DNA from 4 places in the Streptomyces sp. NPDC042371 genome. Region 2 is predicted to be linked to each of the others. Evidence: riboswitches for the same ligand, from Rfam matches in the RefSeq annotation. Region 2 holds a riboswitch; each other region holds the start of a gene.
What was found. A riboswitch is a leader RNA that binds a small molecule or an ion and turns the genes downstream of it on or off. The one in region 2 is predicted to bind cobalamin.
Positions count from the first base shown of each region.

Region 1: linked by a shared signal. The riboswitch ahead of AC068B_RS36495 (cobalamin biosynthesis protein) and the one ahead of AC068B_RS23520 (CoA-acylating methylmalonate-semialdehyde dehydrogenase) in region 2 are both predicted to bind cobalamin.
Region 3: linked by a shared signal. The riboswitch ahead of AC068B_RS06445 (ribonucleoside-diphosphate reductase subunit alpha) and the one ahead of AC068B_RS23520 (CoA-acylating methylmalonate-semialdehyde dehydrogenase) in region 2 are both predicted to bind cobalamin.
Region 4: linked by a shared signal. The riboswitch ahead of AC068B_RS01885 (prenyltransferase/squalene oxidase repeat-containing protein) and the one ahead of AC068B_RS23520 (CoA-acylating methylmalonate-semialdehyde dehydrogenase) in region 2 are both predicted to bind cobalamin.

Region 1 covers NZ_JBWKAP010000018.1:15,179-18,377, forward strand. Annotated here, with positions in the region: gene AC068B_RS36485 (inorganic phosphate transporter) at 1-1,021, shown strand, start outside; gene AC068B_RS36490 (hypothetical protein) at 1,034-1,258, shown strand; cobalamin riboswitch at 1,379-1,519, shown strand; gene AC068B_RS36495 (cobalamin biosynthesis protein) at 1,630-2,595, shown strand; gene AC068B_RS36500 (cobyric acid synthase) at 2,592-3,199, shown strand, end outside.
Region 2 covers NZ_JBWKAP010000007.1:402,675-405,873, reverse strand. Annotated here, with positions in the region: gene AC068B_RS23530 (helix-turn-helix transcriptional regulator) at 1-529, shown strand, start outside; gene AC068B_RS23525 (SCO0607 family lipoprotein) at 703-1,041, shown strand; cobalamin riboswitch at 1,125-1,304, shown strand; gene AC068B_RS23520 (CoA-acylating methylmalonate-semialdehyde dehydrogenase) at 1,516-3,015, shown strand; gene AC068B_RS23515 (acyl-CoA dehydrogenase family protein) at 3,021-3,199, shown strand, end outside.
Region 3 covers NZ_JBWKAP010000002.1:167,668-170,866, forward strand. Annotated here, with positions in the region: gene mctP (monocarboxylate uptake permease MctP) at 1-1,143, shown strand, start outside; cobalamin riboswitch at 1,302-1,424, shown strand; gene AC068B_RS06445 (ribonucleoside-diphosphate reductase subunit alpha) at 1,556-3,199, shown strand, end outside.
Region 4 covers NZ_JBWKAP010000001.1:420,788-423,986, reverse strand. Annotated here, with positions in the region: gene AC068B_RS01890 (SCO2322 family protein) at 1-569, opposite strand, end outside; gene AC068B_RS01885 (prenyltransferase/squalene oxidase repeat-containing protein) at 566-1,798, opposite strand; cobalamin riboswitch at 1,922-2,045, opposite strand; gene AC068B_RS01880 (MBL fold metallo-hydrolase) at 2,070-3,125, opposite strand.

The sequences.
Region 1 (3,199 bases), on a different contig from region 2:
TCTCCTGACCTGGCTGGTGGGCCTGCCCTCCAGCTCCTCCCACGCACTCTTCGGCGGCCTCATCGGCGCCGCGGTCATGTCGATGGGCTGGTCGTCGATCAACGGCGGCACCGTCGTCACCAAGATCCTGATCCCGGCCGTCGCGGCCCCGCTCGTGGCGGGCATCGCCGCGACGCTGGCCACGCGCCTGACGTACCGCATCGGCCGCAACACGGACCAGAAGTCCACCGCCAAGGGCTACCGCGCGGGTCAGATCGCCTCCGCCGGTCTCGTCTCGCTGGCCCACGGCACGAACGACGCGCAGAAGACCATGGGCATCATCACGCTCGCCCTCATCACGGGCGGCGTCCTGAACCCCGGTGCCAACCCCCCGATGTGGGTCATCGTGTCGGCCGGTATCGCCATCGCGCTCGGCACCTACCTCGGCGGCTGGCGCATCATCCGCACGATGGGCAAGGGCCTGACCGACCTCGCGCCGCAGCAGGGCTTCGCCGCCCAGACCAGCGCCGCGACGGCGATCCTCGCCTCCTCGCACATCGGCTTCTCGCTCTCCACCACCCAGGTCTGCTCCGGCGCCGTGATGGGCGCGGGCCTCGGCCGCAAGGGCGGCGTCGTCCGCTGGTCGACCGCGACCCGGATGTTCGTCGCGTGGGGCCTGACCCTGCCGGCCGCCGGTCTGGTCGGCGCGGGCGCCGAGTTCCTCACCAAGCAGGGCCCCTGGGGCATCGCGGTCACCGCCGCGCTGCTCGTCGGCGGCTCGGCCGTGATCTGGGTGCTCTCGCGGCGCAACGCCGTCGACCACACCAACGTCACCGACGACGAGATCCGCGCGGCCGACGACACCACGGGCGCCGAGCCCGCGGGCGTCGTGACCACCGCGATCGCCGCCGTCACGCCGCCCCCCACGGGCACCCTGGCCGCCTCGACCGTCGCGGACGAGTCCGTCAAGGCCGGAGTCACGGCCCCGACCACGACCACGACCGGCGCCATGGCGGACCCCGCCCGGCCCGCGACGGTGTAAGGACAGATCAGCATGAGCATCGACTGGGCAGCTCTCGGCTCCGTCTTCGGAGTCAGCCTCGCGGTGACGGTGGCCCTGGTGGGCCTGTTCACGCTCGGCATCGTCGGCCTCTCCCAGCAGGACAAGGCGGCCGCCTCCACGGGCGGCCAGGCGACCATGGCGCGCACCGGCGCGTACGCCTGCTTCGCGCTGTGCGCGGCGGCCGTGGCGTACGGGATCTATCTGATCGTCGCCTGACGGCAGCGTTCCCGGGTGGGGCGCGGAGCGTATGGAACGCTCCGCGCCCCACCCGTGTGTGAGGACCCCCGTGTGGGCCCCAACACACTCTCCCGCCGCAGGTCAACGGCGAGTTGACGGGCGTTCGGGGACCGTGGTGGACTGCCGGGGCCAACTACGGCGGCAGAAGAGGAAGCCGGTGCGAATCCGGCGCGGTCCCGCCACTGTCACCGGGGAGAACCCTCCCCGTGAGCCAGGAACTCTCGCCACCGATCACGTCGAACCAGGGCGCGGACACCCTGAGTGAGGACATATCGCCATGCGCGGCCGCCCGGTGCCGGTTCCCTCCCTGAGTACGAGTCCTCTCCTCAGCACGACGGCGGGCTGAGCCCATGAGTGCCGATCGCGACTTCGCGTACGGCGCCGCCACCGGATTCCTCGGTGACCTGCTGCTCGGCGATCCCCGCCGGGGCCACCCGGTCGCCGCGTTCGGGCGGGCGGCGGGCGCCGTCGAGCGGGTGCTGTGGCGGGACCACCGCGGGTGGGGCGCGCTGCACATCCTGGTCTGCGCCGGGGGCGCGGCGGGTGCCGCCGCGCTCGCCGCTTCTCTCGTACGCCGCTCCCCCGCCACATCCGTCGCGCTGACCGCCGCCGCGACCTGGGCCGTGCTCGGCGGGACCTCGCTCGGGCGCGAGGCGCGGGCCGTCGGCGGGGCGCTGGAGGCCGGTGACATCGAGGTCGCCAGGGAGCGGCTGCCCCATCTGTGCGGGCGGGACCCGCAGGCGCTGGACGCCGACGGAATCGCGCGGGCCGTCGTGGAGTCCGTCGCGGAGAACACCTCCGACGCCGTGGTGGGAGCGCTCGTGTGGGGCGCCGTCGGCGGGGTGCCGGGACTCGTCGCCTTCCGTGCCGTGAACACCCTCGACGCGATGGTCGGGCACAAGTCCGCGCGCTACCGGCGCTACGGATGGGCCTCGGCGCGGCTCGACGACGTCTTCGGCTGGCCCGGGGCGCGGCTCACCGCCGCGCTGGCCGTGCTCGCGGGGGACTCGCCCTCGGGGGCGGTGCGGGCATGGCGTTCCGATGCCGCGAAACACCCGAGCCCCAACGCGGGGCCCGTCGAAGCCGCCTTCGCGGGGGCTTTGGGCGTACGCCTCGGGGGGACCCTCTCGTACGCGGGACGGGTCGAGCACCGGCCCGTGCTCAACGCGGACGGGCACGACGTGCGCGTGGCGGACATCGAGCGGGCGGTGAAGCTCTCCCGGCGCGTGGGCCTGCTGGCCCTCGGCGTCGCGGCCGCCGCCCGGCTGACGTCCGGCAGGTCCAGCAGATCCAGTAAGTCAGGGAGAGCCTCGTGAGCGGTGGACTGCTCGTCGCCGGAACCACCTCCGACGCCGGGAAGAGCGTCGTCACCGCGGGCATCTGCCGGTGGCTGACCCGCAAGGGCGTCTCCGTCGCGCCCTTCAAGGCGCAGAACATGTCCCTCAACTCCTTCGTCACCCGCGAAGGCGCCGAGATCGGGCGGGCGCAGGCCATGCAGGCACAGGCCGCCCGCGTCGAGCCGACCGCGCTGATGAACCCCGTACTGCTCAAGCCGGGCGGCGACCGCTCCAGTCAGGTCGTCCTGATGGGCAAGCCGGTCGGCGAGATGAGCGCGCGCGGCTACCACGGAGGGCGCCAGGCGGCGCTGCTCGACACCGTCGTGGGCTGCCTGGAGGAGCTCCGGTCCACCTACGACGCCGTGATCTGCGAGGGCGCGGGCAGCCCCGCCGAGATCAACCTGCGGCGCACCGACATCGTGAACATGGGCATAGCGCGCGCCGCCCGCTTCCCCGTCCTGGTGGTCGGGGACATCGACCGGGGCGGTGTGTTCGCGTCGTTCTTCGGGACGACGGCGCTGCTCGGTGCCGAGGACCAGGAGCTGGTCGCCGGGTACCTGGTGAACAAGTTCCGGGGCGACGT
Region 2 (3,199 bases):
GGAATGGCGCACGGTGGACCCGATCGGCCTGGTCACCGTCCGCAACCAGGGCTACTTGCTGGCCACGCGCGCCGGTGCCGACCGCACCTACCGGCTGTCCCGGGTGCTGGGCGCCGAGGCGCTCGGCGAACCCGCGCAGCGACCGGCCACGGTCGACCTGGACCGGGCCTGGCAGGAGCGCAACACACGGTTCCGGAACGGTGGCGACGACCAAGTCACCGTGCGGGTACGGGTGGACCCGGCGGGACGGAAGGACCTGGTGGGCACCGCGCTGGCGGTCTTCGACGAAGGAGATGAAGAAGCCGAAGGGGCCGAAGCGGACGGCCGGTTGCGGCTGAGCGTGGTCTTCCAGGATGCCCGGCACGCCACCTGGGCCCTCTGGCAGCTCTCCACGCTCGCGGAAGTCCTGGCCCCGCAGTGGCTGCGTACCTCCCTGCACGACCGCGCCGCCGGGATCGCCGCACTCTACGGACCGTCATCCGAGCGACGAGGAACTCCCCGAGGGCAACGAACCGACCCGCGTCAGTGAGGCGCGGCCGCGCGCCCAGACCTCGGTGACCAGCTCATCGACCACTACGTCATCGGGGTGTCCAACGGGCGTGATCAAGTAGGGCGCACAGGCCGTCTGAGTACTCGTACTCATGATCCGCACCCCACCGCTCGCGCAAGCTGGACGCACAGGTCGATGAGAGGAAGAGGACTGTGCGCAGCAGCATCCGAGTTCGCCCGGCGTCCCGTGTCTCCGGTAGGCGGTCGGCGCGGTCCCTCGTGGGGCTCGCGCTGGCGGGCGCGGCGGCGGCCGCGGCGCTGACCGGCTGTTCCATGGAGGACGCGATCTGCGGCGGCGGCGAGTATCCCGTTCTGCAGGTGGGCAGCAGTGGGTCCGCGTGCCAGCCCGACGGGGAAGAGCCGCCGAAGGGCTACGCCCGCTACCCGGAGGGGAAGGTCCCCGAGCACGTCGGGGACAAGTGGGACACGTACTGGAGCGATCACACGCTCGACGAGAACGGGAAGATCATCAAGCTGAAGGACGGTCAGTGACCGCCGCGTAGGCCGCCCGCGCGACGAAACCGCCGCCGTCGCCGAAAGGTGGGGGTGGACTTACTAGGACGTCCAACTATATCTTCGTGACCAGAGCCCGCGGTGCAGGGAAGCCGGTGTGAATCCGGCGCGGTCCCGCCACTGTGACCGGGGAGTGCGTTCTCGCCGAGCGATACGCCACTGACGGAGAAGTTCCGTCGGGAAGGCGGGAGAACGCGCGCTGATCCGGGAGTCAGGATACCGGCCGTGGGGTGTTCCGTGTTGTCCACGAGGATGGAGCAGACACGCATGGCACCGGTCCGTACCCACGACCCAGGTGAACCGGCGAAGCGAGCGACGGCCCCGGTCGGCGCTCGACTCCACGACGGCTCTTAGGCCTTCGCGTCCCACGACAGAACCGCCCGCCCACCTCACCCGGTGGCGCCGTCGGCCTGCCGTGCCATCCCCGGACTCACCTGACGAGAGCAGGCTCTCATGGTCCGTGAACTGACACATTTCATCGGCGGCAAGCACGTCCCCGGGACGTCGGGGCTCTTCGCCGACGTGTACGACCCCAACTCCGGCTCCGTACAAGCGCAGGTGCCGCTGGCCGGGCGGGCGGAGACGGCCGCGGCGATCGCCGACGCCGAGTCCGCCCAGCGTGAATGGGGCGAGTGGAATCCGCAGCGGCGCGCTCGCGTGATGCTGCGCTTCCTGCAACTCGTCGAAGGGGAGCGGGAGTCGCTGGCGCGGACGCTCTCCGGCGAGCACGGGAAGACCGTCGCCGACGCCCACGGTGACCTGCAACGCGGCCTTGAGGTAGTGGAGTTCGCCGCGGGCATCCCGCACCTGCAGAAGGGGGAGTTCACCGACAACGCAGGCACCGGCATCGACGTGCACTCCCTGCGGGTGCCGCTCGGCGTCACCGCGGGCATCACCCCGTTCAACTTCCCCGCGATGATCCCGCTGTGGAAGGCGGCTCCCGCGCTGGCCTGCGGCAACTCCTTCATCCTCAAGCCGTCCGAACGCGCGCCCTCCGTGCCGCTCCGGCTCGCCGAGCTGTTCCTGGAGGCGGGCCTGCCGCCCGGTGTCCTGAACGTCGTCAACGGCGGCAAGGAAGCGGTGGACACCCTCCTGGAGGACCCGCGCGTCCAGGCGCTCGGCTTCGTCGGGTCCACCCAGATCGCCGCGCACATCTACGCCACCGCCGCCGCGCACGGCAAGCGCGCCCAGTGCTTCGGCGGCGCCAAGAACCACATGATCGTGATGCCGGACGCCGACCTCGACCAGGCCGTGGACGCCCTCATCGGCGCCGGGTACGGCTCGGCGGGGGAGCGCTGCATGGCCATCGCGGTCGCCGTCCCCGTCGGCGAGGAGACCGCCGACGCGCTCGTCACCCGGCTCAAGGAACGCGTCGCCGAGCTGCGCATCGGGCGGTCCGACGATCCGGAGGCCGACTTCGGGCCGCTGGTGAGCCGGGACGCCCTCGACCGGGTCCGCCGCTACGTGGACATCGGCGTCAACGAAGGCGCCGAACTCGTCGTGGACGGACGCGACTTCACCCTGCCCGGACACGAGAACGGCTTCTTCGCCGGAGCCACCCTCTTCGACCGCGTCTCGCCGCGCATGCGGATCTACCGCGAGGAGATCTTCGGCCCGGTGCTGTGCGTGGCCCGCGCCGCGGACTACGAGGCGGCCCTGCGCCTGCCCAGCGAACACCCCTACGGCAACGGCGTCGCGATCTTCACCAGGGACGGCGACACCGCCCGCGACTTCACGCGCCGCGTCGGCGCCGGCATGGTCGGCGTCAACGTGCCGATCCCCGTCCCGGTGGCGTACCACACCTTCGGCGGCTGGAAGCGGTCCGGCTTCGGCGACCTGAACCAGCACGGCCCCGACGCCGTCCGCTTCTACACCCGCACCAAGACCGTCACCTCGCGCTGGCCCTCCGGAGCCAGGGAAGGCGCGAACTTCACCATCCCGACGATGGGATGACGGCGATGACCACGATGGCCACGGCCCTCACCAAGGACCAGCTCGCACTGGCCGAGGTGACGCTCGACTTCGCCGAGGAACACCTCTCACCGCACGCCGTCGCCTGGGACCGCGACAAGCACTTCCCCGTGGACGTGCTCCGCAAGGCCGCCGAACTGGGCCTCGGCGGTGTCTACGTACGCGA
Region 3 (3,199 bases), on a different contig from region 2:
GGCCCGGACACCAACTGGTTCATCAAGGACCTGCCGCTGCTGATCGCGTTCGCGGTGCTCGCCGCGTACACCTACTCGTCGGGTCTGCGCGCGCCCGCGCTGATCGCGTTCGTGAAGGACGGTCTGATCTATCTCGTCATCGCCGTCGCGATCATCTACATCCCGATCAAGCTCGGCGGCTTCGACGAGATCTTCCAGGCCGCGAACGAGAAGTTCTCAGCGGCGAACGACGCGGCGGGCAAGCCCGTCGCGGGTCTCGCACCGGGCGAGACGGGGCAGTGGACCTACGCCACGCTCGCGCTCGGCTCCGCGCTCGCGCTGTTCATGTACCCGCACTCGATCACGGCGACGCTCTCCTCCAAGAGCCGCAACGTGATCCGCCGCAACACCACGATCCTGCCGCTCTACTCGCTGATGCTGGGCCTGCTCGCGCTGCTCGGCTTCATGGCGATCGCGGCCGGGGTCAAGGTCGAGAACGGGCAGCTGGCGATCCCGCAACTGTTCGAGAACATGTTCCCCGACTGGTTCACCGGCGTCGCCTTCGCCGCCATCGGCATCGGCGCGCTCGTGCCCGCGGCGATCATGTCGATCGCGGCCGCGAACCTCTTCACGCGGAACATCTACAAGGACTTCCTCAAGCCGGACGCGACACCCGCACAGGAGTTCAAGGTCTCCAAGCTGGTCTCGCTCCTGGTGAAGGTGGGCGCGCTCGCCTTCGTCCTCACCATGGACAAGACGGTAGCGATCAACTTCCAGCTGCTCGGCGGCATCTGGATCCTGCAGACGATGCCCGCCCTGGTCGGCGGCCTGTTCACGCGGTGGTTCCACCGCTGGGCGCTGCTTGCGGGCTGGGCGGTCGGCATGGTCTACGGCACGGTCGCCGCGTACGGCGTCGCGTCGCCCACGCAGAAGCACTTCGGCGGCTCGTCCGACGAGATCCCCGGCATCGGCGAGATCGGCTACATCGGCCTCACCGCGTTCGTCCTGAACGTGGTCGTGACCGTGGTCCTCACCTTCGCCCTGAAGGCGCTGAAGGCCCCCGACGGCGTCGACGAGACGTCTCCGGAGGACTACACGGCGGACGCCGGTGACGCCGGTGTCATGGAGGAACTGCCGAAGGCGACAGCGGGCTCCGGCCACTGAGCCGACCGCTGCCGCACGTCTGCCGTACGTCTGCCGCACGTCTGCCGCACGGCACAGCGTACGACGAAGGGCCGCCGGGAAACCGGCGGCCCTTCGTCGTACAGCTCTGCGATCCGACACAAGATGTGGGCCTGCTTCAGTAAGCCAACACAAGATGTATGCTCGTGCTCGCTGTCGCCGCAGGGGAATCCGGTGCAAGTCCGGAACTGTCCCGCAACGGTAGACGTGTACGCATTTGTCGTACGCGGAGTCCGAAGACCTGCCGGCAGTGCACCCGTGTCGACCGACCCGGGTGCCGACCGTCCGGGCCTCGTGGAATGGGCCGGTGGACGCGGTACGCCGCCCTGCCCGGGTGCGCCCGTGTGTGCCATCCCCTCCCCCAGGCCCAGAGCCGAGCGAGGGAGAGCTCCACGTGACCATCGCGCCTGCCGAACCTGCGTCAGCGCTGTCACCGCAGCCCATCGACAGCACCGAGGGTACCGACGCGCCAGGGACCGCGCTGCTGCGCACCCTGACCGACCTCACCGCCGACCTTCCCGACGCCGATCCCGGCCGGGTCGCCGCCGCGGCGCTGCGCGGCCGTTCGGCCAGGGCCGACGAGGCGGAGCTCCGGACGCTCGCGACCGAGGCGGCCGCGGGGCTCATCTCCGAGGACCCCACGTACTCGAAGCTCGCGGCCAGGCTGCTCACCCTCTCCATCGCCGCCGAGGCCGCCTCCCAGGGCGTGCGCTCCTTCACCGAGTCGATCGTCGTCGGCCACCGCGAGGGCCTGATCGCCGACCGCACCGCCGACTTCGTGGGCGCCCACGCGGCCCGGCTCGACGCGCTCGTGGACACCGCGCTCGCCGACGGCGCCGACTTCCGCTTCGGCTACTTCGGCCTGCGCACCCTGCACAGCCGCTACCTGCTGCGCCACCCGATCACCCGCCAGGTCATCGAGACCCCGCAGCACTTCATGCTGCGCGTGGCGGCCGGTCTTGCGGAGGACGAGAGCGCCCGCGCCCTCGACGAAGTCGCCGCGCTGTACGGCCTGATGAGCCGACTGGACTACCTGCCGTCCTCGCCGACGCTCTTCAACTCCGGCACCCGCCACCCGCAGATGTCGTCCTGCTACCTCCTCGACTCACCGCTGGACGAGCTCGACTCCATCTACGACCGCTACCACCAGGTCGCGCGGCTCTCCAAGCACGCGGGCGGCATCGGGCTCTCCTACTCCCGCATCCGTTCCCGCGGCTCCCTCATCCGCGGCACGAACGGGCACTCCAACGGCATCGTGCCGTTCCTGAAGACCCTGGACGCCTCCGTCGCCGCCGTGAACCAGGGCGGTCGGCGCAAGGGCGCGGCCGCCGTCTACCTGGAGACCTGGCACTCCGACATCGAGGAGTTCCTGGAGCTGCGCGACAACACCGGTGAGGACGCGCGCCGCACGCACAACCTCAACCTCGCGCACTGGATCCCCGACGAGTTCATGCGCCGCGTCGCCACCGACCAGGAGTGGTCGCTGTTCTCACCGGCCGACGTGCCCGAGCTCGTCGACCTGTGGGGCGAGGAGTTCGACGCCGCCTACCGCAAGGCCGAGGCCGCCGGGCTCGCCAAGAAGACCATGTCGGCCCGGGACCTCTACGGCCGCATGATGCGCACCCTCGCGCAGACCGGCAACGGCTGGATGACCTTCAAGGACGCGGCCAACCGCACCGCCAACCAGACGGCGGAGCCCGGCCACACCGTGCACTCCTCCAACCTCTGCACGGAGATCCTGGAGGTGACGGACGACGGGGAGACCGCCGTCTGCAACCTCGGCTCGGTGAACCTCGGCGCCTTCGTCGACCCGGCCACGCAGGACATCGACTGGGAGCGGCTCGACGAGACCGTCCGCACCGCGGTGACCTTCCTCGACCGCGTCGTCGACATCAACTTCTACCCGACCGAGCAGGCCGGGCGCTCCAACGCCAAGTGGCGCCCCGTGGGCCTCGGCGCGATGGGCCTCCAGGACGTCTTCTTCCAGCTGAAGCTGGCCTTCGACTCCCCCGAGGCGCGCGCCCTGTCCACCCGCATC
Region 4 (3,199 bases), on a different contig from region 2:
TTCGCCTGCGCCTCGGTGGTCACGGTCTCCTTGCCGCTCGGGTCCCCGTCGCCGGAGACCTGCTCGCCGCAGCCCGACTTCGGGTAGTCCTCGATGGCGCACAGCAGCGCCTTGTTGTCGTAGCGCAGCGGCTTGGCGACGGCGGCGAGGGCCTCCGCGCTGGTGGCGTCCTCGGCGACCTGCGCGCAGGCGGTGCGCGGCTTCGGCGGCCGCTCGCCGCCGGGGGCGTCGCCCGCCGTGCCGAAGTCGACGACGAGGCCGACGCGCTTGCGGCCGTCCTTCGCCGGGGTGTCCTTGCAGAGGTCCGCGAAGTCGGCGGGGCCGCGGGGCTTCGCGGAGTCCTTCGAGTCGTCGGAGACCGAGAAGCGGAAGCCCTGCACGTCGCCGTCGTCGGGGGTCGCGGTGCCCGGCCCCTGGGTGGCGTACGTCCACTGCTCGCCGTCCCGCTCCCAGAACGACCAGTAGCGGTAACCGGCGGCCTGGGCGGGCGCGGCGGCGAGGACACTCAGCAGCGCGGCGAGGAACGCCACGGCTGCCGGGCGGCCGCGCCGCACACGGCCCCGCGTCACGGCTGCTTCTTCTTGCGGTTGCCGCTGTACAGGAAGCCGATGCCGATGCCCGCGACCATGCCGACGCCGATGATCCACCAGACGCTGACGCCGCCGTCGTCGTCCTTCTCGTCCGCGTCCGAAGCGGACGGGGACTTCGAGGCGGTCTCCGGGGCCGGGCCCGTGGCGTTCAGCTGCTTGACGAGGTCGGCGCCGCCGAAGTCGCGCGGGTCCATGCCTGCCGCGTGCGCGGCGAAGATCAGCTGGGAGTAGGCGGCGGGGCCCGACTGCTTCGCCCAGTCCGCGGAGTTCTTCGCGAGCCAGTCGGCGGACGCCTTGGCCCGCTCGCTCTGTCCGGCGGCGGCGAGGGCGAGCACGGAGTCGGCCGTGTTGCCGAAGTCCGGCTGGTCCGTGGAGCCCGGCATCGACGACATCAGGTGGTCGTCGGTCTTGCCGAGGGTGTCGAGCAGATAGCCCACGCCGTTGCCCGCGGCCTGCGCGGCGGTGTCCGGCTTCGCGCACTTGGGCGCGGCGGTCTCGGACTTCTTGGGCGCGGAGACGACGAGGCCCTTGCCGAGGCTGCCGAGGACACCGGCCGCGGTGGCGTCGGCGTTCGGCGAGAGCTTGCCGGACTTGGCGTCGGCGAGACCGAACGCGCCGCCGTCCTTGTCGCAGTCCATGGCGAGCTTCGGCAGCGCGTCGTAGGCGGACTTGCCGTCCTGGGACTTCATCGCCGCCGGGTTCTGGCCCGCCGCGACGAGCGCGCCGACCACGATGCCGGTGGAGTTCGCGTCGCTGGGCAGCCCCGGGTTGTAGCCCCAGCCGCCGTCCTTGTTCTGTACGGACTTCAGCCAGTCGACGCTCTTCTTGACCGTCTTGTCCTGCTTGCCGAGCGCGGCGAGGGCCTGCACGGCGGCGGCGGTGGAGTTGCTGTCGACCGCCGTCTTGGAGTTGCAGGGCTCGGTGGCGTCCGCGCGGTACGCCGCGAAGCCGCCGCTCGCGCACTGCTGGCCGGTGAGCCAGTCCACCGCCTTCGTGGCGGGCACGACGCCCTCGGTGTCCTGGGCGAGCAGGGCGTACGACTGGCGGAAGACGCCGTCGAACTTGGGGTCGGTCTTGCCGTAGAGGCCCGAGGGGAGCGCGGCCGAGGGCGACGGCTTCGCGTCGTCCGCGAAGGCGGCCGGTGCCGCGGCCGAGCCGAACACGGCGACGGCGGCGGCCAGGACCGCTGCGCTGCGACGAACGTTCATGATGGGGCGGGTTGCCTCTCCCTGCGGGGAGCGGGGCGGCACGGACCGTGCGAGCACGGCTACCGGGCGGCTCCGGCTCCGTATACCTCGACGGTGCCGCTCATCGGGGGTCCCGATGAAGCGAGCCGGTCACGTTCCGCGCCGGGCATTCCGGCTCGCCACGCTCAGTGGCACACGGCTGCGGGTCAGCGCCGGATTCGCACCGGCTTCCCCCTTGGCGGACGTGAGGACGACGCGCTCACTCTACCGGCCGGTCCGCGCGCCTTCCGGGTCACACCGCCACGAAGGTGACCGGGTCGCTGCCCGGCACGGCCTCCGCGCGCCCCAGCTTGACCAGGCGCCGCACATGGGCCTCGGCCTCCGAGACGGCGATGGTGCGCGAGCCGTAGGGGATCTCGGCCCAGGGGCGGTTCCACTCCATGCGCTCGGCGATCTGCCAGGGGGTGAGGGGCTCGGCGAGCAGGGTGAGGAGTCCGGTCAGGCGCTCCTCGTGGTGGGTCAGGAGCTCGTGGACGCGGGCGGGCGCGTCGGTGAACGTGCGCTGGTGGGCGGGCAGGACCTCCGCGGGGTCGAGGCGGCCGACGCGCTCCAGGGAGTCCAGGTAGTCCCCGAGGGGGTCGGTGACGGTCTCCGACTCGGGGTCCTCGTACAGGCCGATGTGCGGGGTGATGCCGGGCAGCAGGTGGTCGCCGGAGAAGAGGCGGCCGTTGCCGCGCAGGCCCGCCGGATGGTCCTCCTCCAGGTGGAGGCAGACGTGGCCGGGCGTGTGGCCGGGGGTCCAGATCGCGCGCAGGCGGCGGCCGGGCAGGGCGAGGAGCTCGCCGGGGGTGATGGAGCGGTCGGGGAGGGCGGGGGCGAGGCCGGGAAGCTTGCGGGGGCGGCCCTCGTCGCGGGCCAGGATCAGCGGGGCGAGGTGGTCGGCGGGCGCGCCCGCGGCGGTGAGCTTGTCCACCAGGTACGCGTACCAGCGGTCCGGCGGGTTCGAGCGGGTGCGGCGGACCACGGACGCGTCCGCGTCGTGCATGGCGAGCCACGCCCCTGAGGCGTCCCTGACCTTGCCGGAGAGGCCGTGGTGGTCGGGGTGGTGGTGCGTGATGACGACGCCGTGCACGTCGGCGACCGCGACGCCGCAGGTGGCGAGCCCGGCGGTGAGGGTGTCCCAGGACGCCGGGTCGTCCCAGCCGGTGTCGACGAGGACCGGTCCCGCGTCGGTGTCCAGGAGGTGGACGAGGGTGAAGCCGAGGGGGTTGTCGGGGATCGGGACCTTGATGCTCCAGACGCCGCCGCCGTGCTCGATCACCGGCGGGTCCGTCACCTGAGGGGTCATGAGGGCCTCGTCTCTCGTCGCCGGTCCCCTCGCCGGGGGCCACCACTATAACTAGAACTAGTTCCAATAGTCGC